3 regions of the Amycolatopsis speibonae genome follow, and region 2 is predicted to be linked to each of the others. Evidence: riboswitches for the same ligand, from Rfam matches in the RefSeq annotation. Region 2 holds a riboswitch; each other region holds the start of a gene.
The links. A riboswitch is a leader RNA that binds a small molecule or an ion and turns the genes downstream of it on or off. The one in region 2 is predicted to bind S-adenosylmethionine.
Positions count from the first base shown of each region.

Region 1 (2,238 bases), on a different contig from region 2:
GCATCGTGGACCTTTCGGGGGTTGGTGAAGGTGACGTCGTGCTGGAGGTCGGGCCGGGCCTCGGCTCGTTGACCCTCGGCCTGCTCGCGACCGGCGCCGAGGTCGTCGCGGTCGAAATCGATCCCGTGCTGGCCGGGCGGCTGCCGAATACCGTGGCCGAGCGGGGCGGGGCCGAAAGGCTGACGGTCGTCAGGGCGGACGCTCTGCGGATCACGGTGGAGGACTTGCCCGCGCGGCCGACGGCGCTCGTCGCGAATCTGCCGTACAACGTCGCCGTCCCCGTCGTGCTCCACCTGCTCGCCGGGCTGCCGTCGCTCACCAGCGGTCTCGTGATGGTCCAGACCGAGGTCGCGGACCGGATGGCGGCCGGTCCGGGGAGCCGGACTTATGGCGTGCCCAGCGTCAAGCTCGCGTGGTACGGAAAGGCGCGCAAGGTCGCCGCGGTGCCTCGCGCCGTGTTCTGGCCTGTTCCGAACGTGGACTCCGCACTGGTCGCTTTCGAACGGGGCGACGTGGTGTCGTCCGTGGAGCGTGAGCGTTTGTTCGCGGTGGTCGATGCCGCCTTCTCTCAGCGGCGGAAGACTCTGCGTGCGGCGTTGGCGTCATGGGCGGGCTCCGCCGAACGCGCGGGGGAGTTGCTCGAGAAAGCGGGTATCGACCCCAAGACCCGCGGAGAGCAGTTGGATGTTCATCAGTTCGCCCGGATCGCCGCGGCGGCGGGCTGACCACCTGTTGCAGGTGTGACCGGCACCGCGTGAACGCGAGCCGGCCGATATCAGCACGAGCGCGTAAATCCTCTTCTCGATCTGCATGATCCACTCCTGTCTTAGCAGGCAGCGGCCTTGTCGTAGCACAAAGGTATCTGTTGCTGTCTCAAAATATGGACAGCAGTTCCTGTATCGTGGACGCGACCAGACGTGTGATCTGCGCCTACGTGCTTGCTTTCATCCAGTGGGATCGGTTTTACTCAGTAAGCCATCCCGAGCGACTGAGAGACCTGGCTCGCCGAAGTCGCAGCAACCACCCTCCACAGGGCAGGTGCTACCGCCAGGACCGATGGAGGCTGTGCCTAATGAACAGGGTCACCCACCCGCTCCTGCTGACCAGGCGACGTGTCGTTGATGAAGGTCGCCGCACGGTAAGTGCGTGTCGACGCTCCACCGTTACTGCCTGAGTCTTTTCCCTTACCTCTGAAATCCGTCCGTTTCCGGACGGTTACTCGGTGACGGTTGGCGCGCTCGAAAGAAGCGGCGCCCCATTTGCATGGAGCCTTTCGTGATCACTGTCGAAAACTTGTCCAAGTCCTTTCCCCTCAACGGAAATCCCGTCGTCGCCCTGCGCGATGTGAGCGTGGACATCCAGGCTGGCTCGCTGTTCGGAGTCGTCGGTCCGGCTGGCTCCGGCAAGTCGACCCTCGCTCGTTGCATCGGGCTTCAGGAGCGTCCCGACCGAGGCGTCGTCCGCCTCGACGGACTCAACACTGGGACCCTCGACGGCCGTCGGCTGCGCGAAATCCGCCGTCAGGTCGGTGTCGTGAGCACCAAACCGGAGTTGCTCGCCGAACGCACCATCGCCGGCAACATCGCGTCTCCGCTCGAGCAACTCGGCCTCGATGGGCCGCAGCGTCGCAACCGGGTCGGCAACCTGCTCGACCTGGTCGGGCTCACTCCCCGGGCAGGGCAGCGGCCGAGCGACCTGTCCGAGGGGCAGCTGCGCCGGGTGGCCATCGCCAAGGCCCTGGCCGCCGGGCCGTCCGTGCTCTTGGCCGACGACCCGACCGCGGGTGTGCAGCCCGAGGAGTACGGCGCGGTCCTGACCGTGCTCGACCGTGCGCGTGCCGAGCTCGGAGTCACCGTGCTGCTCACCACTCCCGACGCCGGTGTCGTTCGCCGTGTCTGCGACGACGTCGCGGTCCTGGAGGCCGGGGCGATCATCGAACGCGGATCCGTGCTCGACCTGGTTTCCGACCCGAACAGCCGGACCGCGCAGGCGCTGCTGCCCTCCATCGAGACCGGCCGGGCGCAGGCTTCGAAGTACGACCGCGCGGTGGACGTCGTGCTTGTCGGCTTCGCATCGGTCGGCGCGCTGCTGCCGGAAGCCGCCGGTCGCTTCGACGTCGAACTCGCCACCATCGGGGGCGGTCTGACCCGGATCGGCGACACGCCGGTCGGCCGGTTCCGCCTCGGTGTGCGGGGTGAACGCGCGGACGCCGCACTCGCCTGGATCGCCGAACGTGGC
Region 1 covers NZ_JBHRWK010000024.1:18,906-21,143, reverse strand. The annotation lists gene rsmA (16S rRNA (adenine(1518)-N(6)/adenine(1519)-N(6))-dimethyltransferase RsmA) at 1-725, shown strand, start outside; SAM riboswitch class I at 973-1,063, shown strand; gene ACFOSH_RS17625 (methionine ABC transporter ATP-binding protein) at 1,276-2,238, shown strand, end outside.
Region 1: linked by a shared signal. The riboswitch ahead of ACFOSH_RS17625 (methionine ABC transporter ATP-binding protein) and the one ahead of ACFOSH_RS05560 (aminotransferase class V-fold PLP-dependent enzyme) in region 2 are both predicted to bind S-adenosylmethionine.

Region 2 (2,238 bases):
AGGAACGTGACCAGTTACTCGTCGTGACCACCGCCGACGTCCGTGACGCGGCCGAACGACGCCTGCGGGCCGTCGACCGCGCCGGACGCCTCGCCAGGTGGAAGGGCGAATCCGGCCACTAGGTCACTAACCGGCGCCAGTCTTTCGTCGGTTGATCTCAGAAATTTTCTTACGTGTTGTTCCCTTTTGTACTCCTTTTGGATTACTTTCCCCGCAATCGACTCCATCGAATGGGTGAGTGTCGCGGGGTAAGGAGTACGCAAGGTGACGAAACTTCCTGCACGGTTCGCCGGTCTGGGGGCCGCTGCCGCGCTCGTCGGGGTGGTTCTTTCCGCGCCGGCGGCAGCCGCGGCCGGCGCGTTCCCGGCGTTCGGGTTGCCCTTCGACACGGGCCAGTCGATCTACTCGGCGGGGATCCACTCCGACAACGGGAACTCCGGCGTGAAGAACGCCATCGACCTCAGCCCCGCCGACAAGAAGGTTCGCGCCCCGCTGGCGGGCACCGTCCGGATCCAGCACTGCGGCGGCGGCGACTGGGTGACCGTCGACCACGACGGCGGCTGGCGGACCGGGTACTACCACATGGAAGACATTTCGGTCACCGACGGCCAGAAGGTCGCCCCTGGTGACCTCCTCGGCCGGACCGGCAACGCGCTGCCCTGCGGCGGCAGCAGCACCGGCGCCCACGTGCACTTCACCCTGTGGACCCTGCCCGCGGCCGCCGCCAAGGGCGGGGACTCGCGCGACTTCGGTGTCGGTGCGGGCAACTGGAGCGGCCTCTCCTACGACGAGGTCTCGACCAAGGTCGCCGAGGCCCATGGCGAGGTTGTCGACGGCAAGACCTTCGGCGGCTGGCAGTTCACCGCGGGCACCGAGCAGTACTCGGGTTCCGCGACCGAGGTCTCTTCGCGTTCCGTCGTCCCGCTTCCCGGGCGATTCCGCGTCTGACCTCCCGTTGCCCGGCGCGGCGCGGCGCCGGGCAACGGTTCTTTTCGCTTGCGGAGTACGTGAGCGGCGTCTCAAGATGCGGACAAGGGGTGGCTTGATCGGCCGCCCATCCGCTAACTTCGTTCGTAGGTCACGAGTGTCAGCGTCAAGCCCCGGCTAGCTGACCGGCAACCCTCCTTCCGCGGTGGGGTGCCCCGGGTGAGGACCTGGCTCGTCGCGTGGTGCGACGGGCAAGCGCGGGATCCTCGTCGGGTCCCCTGGCCCGGAGGATTGACGATGACTCTCGCTCTCGAACGCACCAGCACCCCCGTCACTGTCACGGAAACCGTTGTGGAGCACGAAATCCCGACGGTGGCCTGTGCCGGTCTGCGGGTTCCGCTGGTCACCGGCGGCGACATCGGCTACGCCAACCTCGATCACGCGGCCAGTGCTCCCTGTCTGGACAAGGTGCGTGACGCTGTCGACGAGTTCCTGCCCTGGTACGCCAGCGTCCACCGCGGCGCCGGGTTCGCCTCGCAGATCTCCACCAAGCTTTACGAGCGTACGCGCGGAATCCTGCGGGACTTCGTCGACGCGCGGTCGACCGACTCCGTCGTCTTCACCCGCAACACCACCGATTCCTTCAACCTTCTCGCGCGCAGCCTGCCGAAGCACACGTCGGTCGTCGTGTTCGACACCGACCACCACGCCGCGCTGCTGCCGTGGAAGGGCCCGAACGTCCGCCGGATCCAGACTCCGCGTACTCGTCTGGCCGCGGTGTCCGCTGTGGACGAAGCGCTCGCGGACTGCCCGCAGGGTCCGCGACTGGTCGTCATCACCGGCGCCTCCAACGTGACCGGGGAACTGTTGCCGGTCAAGGAGATCGCCGCCGTCGCGCGGCGGCATGGCGCCCGGATCGCGCTCGACGCGGCGCAGCTCGCACCGCACCGCAAGATCTCCGTGCGCAAACTGGACGTCGACTACATCGCGATCTCGGGGCACAAGCTGTACGCGCCCTTCGGTGCCGGTGCGCTGATCGGCCGCGCCGACTGGCTGCGCGCCGCCCAGCCGTACCTCGCCGGTGGCGGCGCGACGAAGCTCGTCACCCGCGACTCCGAAGACCTCGGCGTGGTCTGGAATTCCGGTGCCGAGCGGCACGAAGCCGGTTCCCCCAACACCGTCGGCGTCTACGCGCTCGGCGTCGCCTGCGAGACACTGGCCGGGAATTGGGACGCGATCGTCGCCCACGAGGACGAACTGCTGGCGCGGCTGCGTCGCGGTCTCGCCGGTATCCCCGGTTTCGCCGAATTG
Region 2 covers NZ_JBHRWK010000011.1:15,461-17,698, forward strand. The annotation lists gene ACFOSH_RS05550 (potassium/proton antiporter) at 1-122, shown strand, start outside; gene ACFOSH_RS05555 (M23 family metallopeptidase) at 265-948, shown strand; SAM riboswitch class IV at 1,077-1,191, shown strand; gene ACFOSH_RS05560 (aminotransferase class V-fold PLP-dependent enzyme) at 1,225-2,238, shown strand, end outside.

Region 3 (2,238 bases), on a different contig from region 2:
CCTTGTCCACCTTGGTGAGCTGGGAACCGGAGGCGATCGGCACCACGATCTGCGGGGGAATCCGCCAGCCGAGCTGTTCGGCGACCTCGAAGGCCAGGGTCTTGGAACCTTCGGAGTAGTAGGGCCGGACGTTCACGTTGACGAACGCCCAGCTTTCCTGCTCGGCCGCGAGCTGGGTGGCGAGCCGGTTCACGTCGTCGTAGTTGCCGTCGACCGCGATCAGGTCGCCGTCGTACACGGCGGTGGTGAGGATCTTGGCGCGCTCGAGGGTCTTCGGGATCAGCACGACCGACCGCCAGCCGGCGCGGGCGGCCGCGGCGGCGACCGCGTTGGCCAGGTTGCCGGTCGACGGACAAGCGAGCACGTCGAACCCGAACTCGCGCGCGGCCGCCAGCGCGACGGCGACCACGCGGTCCTTGAACGAGTGGGTGGGATTGCCGGTGTCGTCCTTGACCCAGACCTTCTTGACACCCAACGCTTTCGCGAGCCTGTCGGCCTGGACGAGCCGGGTGGCGCCGGGCTCGGTGTTGGGGATTTCTTCGACGTTCGAGGGAACGGGAAGGAGTTTCTTGTAGCGCCAGATGTTCTTCGGCCCGGCTTCGATGTCCTCACGGCGCACGCGGCCGAAGTCGTAGGCGACTTCGAGCGGCGAGAAGTCTTCGGCGGAAACGAATTCGGGGGCGAGCGGCTGCCGGTGTCCCTCTTCCTTCGACACCAGTTCGACGGCCGGTCCGAGATCCGGGGTCTTGGTGGTGGAGGTCGTGCCGAGGGTTGCGGTCATCGCGAGGTCCTTTCCTCATCTGCCCCGCCGTGGCGGGCCGGAATTGGCACCGTGTTCGTCAGCTATCCCGCGATCGCGGAATGACAGGCTGACGCCGGTTGCCGGGGCTTCATCGGGCCGTTCCCTCTGCCCCTCTGGATGAGCGGTATTCGATTGTCGGCACGCGCATGATCGCGTCGCCTCGCCAACACCGTACGACATGAGCCTCAGGTGGGGCCACCGTGCCCGGAACACATCACCGGACAAAGCACACGAGAGGAGGAGTGGGAGGATCGTCACCGTGACGACGCAAGCTTCCGCCCCATCGCCGCTGGTCCTGGTTCTCGGTGAGGAAGAGCTGCTGATCGAACGCGCGGTCCGCGCCTCTTCGGACGCGGCCAAAGCGGCCGACCCGACGGCGGATCTCACCCGGATCCGGGTGTCGGACCTCACAGTCCCCGCCCTCGCGGAGATGGTCAGCCCCTCGCTGTTCGCCGAGGGCAGGGTGATCGTCCTCGAATCCGCGCACGACATCTCGCAGGAGCTCTCCGACGGGGTGATGGCCTACGTCAAGGCGCCCGCCGACGGCATCGTGCTCGTCGTCGTGCACAGCGGAGGCGGCCGGAGCAAGGCCGCGAAGGCGCTTCCCGCGGCCTTGAAGAAGGCCGGGGCGGAGATCGTCGAATGCCCGAAACTGACCAAGGCCGCCGAGCGGGAATCCTTTGTCCGCAACGAGGTCCGCCGGGTCGGCGGGAAGATCGACGGTGCGGCCGTGCTCGCGCTGATCGACGCCGTCGGTTCGGATCTGCGCGAGCTGTCGTCGGCCGCGACCCAGCTCGTCGCGGACGCCGGTGGAACGGTCGACGAGCAGGCGGTCCGCCGCTACCACCGGGGCCGTGCGGACGTGAACGGGTTCGCCGTCGCCGAGAAGGCCGTCGCCGGCGACATGGCGGCGGCCCTGGAATCGCTGCGCTGGGCGATGCAGCTGGGTGTTCCGCATGTGCTGGTCGCGGATGCTCTGGCCGACGCAGTGCGGACGATCGCGCGGGTGTCCGGTGCCGGCCGCGGGAACCCGAACCAGATGGCGGGCGAGCTGGGGATGCCGCCGTGGAAGGTGCGCAAGGCGCAGGGGCAGGCCCGTGGCTGGGGCCAGGACGGTCTCGCCACCGCGATGCGGGTCGTCGCCCGGCTCAACGCCGAGGTCAAGGGTGCTGCGGCCAACCCTGAGTACGCGCTGGAACGTGCCGTCCTGCAGGTCGTCGACGCCCACGGCACAAGCCGCTGAACATGGCGAAGGGCCCTTGCGGCGCGAGTCGCAAGGGCCCTTCGAAAACCGATCAGAGAGAGTTCGCGCGCTTCGCGAGCGCGGACTTCTTGTTGGCGGCCTGGTTGGCGTGGAGAACGCCCTTGGTGACGGCCTTGTCCATCTTCTTGGCCGCGTCCTTCTGCAGCTCCAGGGCCTTGGCCTTGTCGCCGGC
Region 3 covers NZ_JBHRWK010000002.1:152,973-155,210, forward strand. The annotation lists gene thrC (threonine synthase) at 1-781, opposite strand, end outside; SAM riboswitch class I at 794-926, opposite strand; gene holA (DNA polymerase III subunit delta) at 1,062-2,045, shown strand; gene rpsT (30S ribosomal protein S20) at 2,098-2,238, opposite strand, start outside.
Region 3: linked by a shared signal. The riboswitch ahead of thrC (threonine synthase) and the one ahead of ACFOSH_RS05560 (aminotransferase class V-fold PLP-dependent enzyme) in region 2 are both predicted to bind S-adenosylmethionine.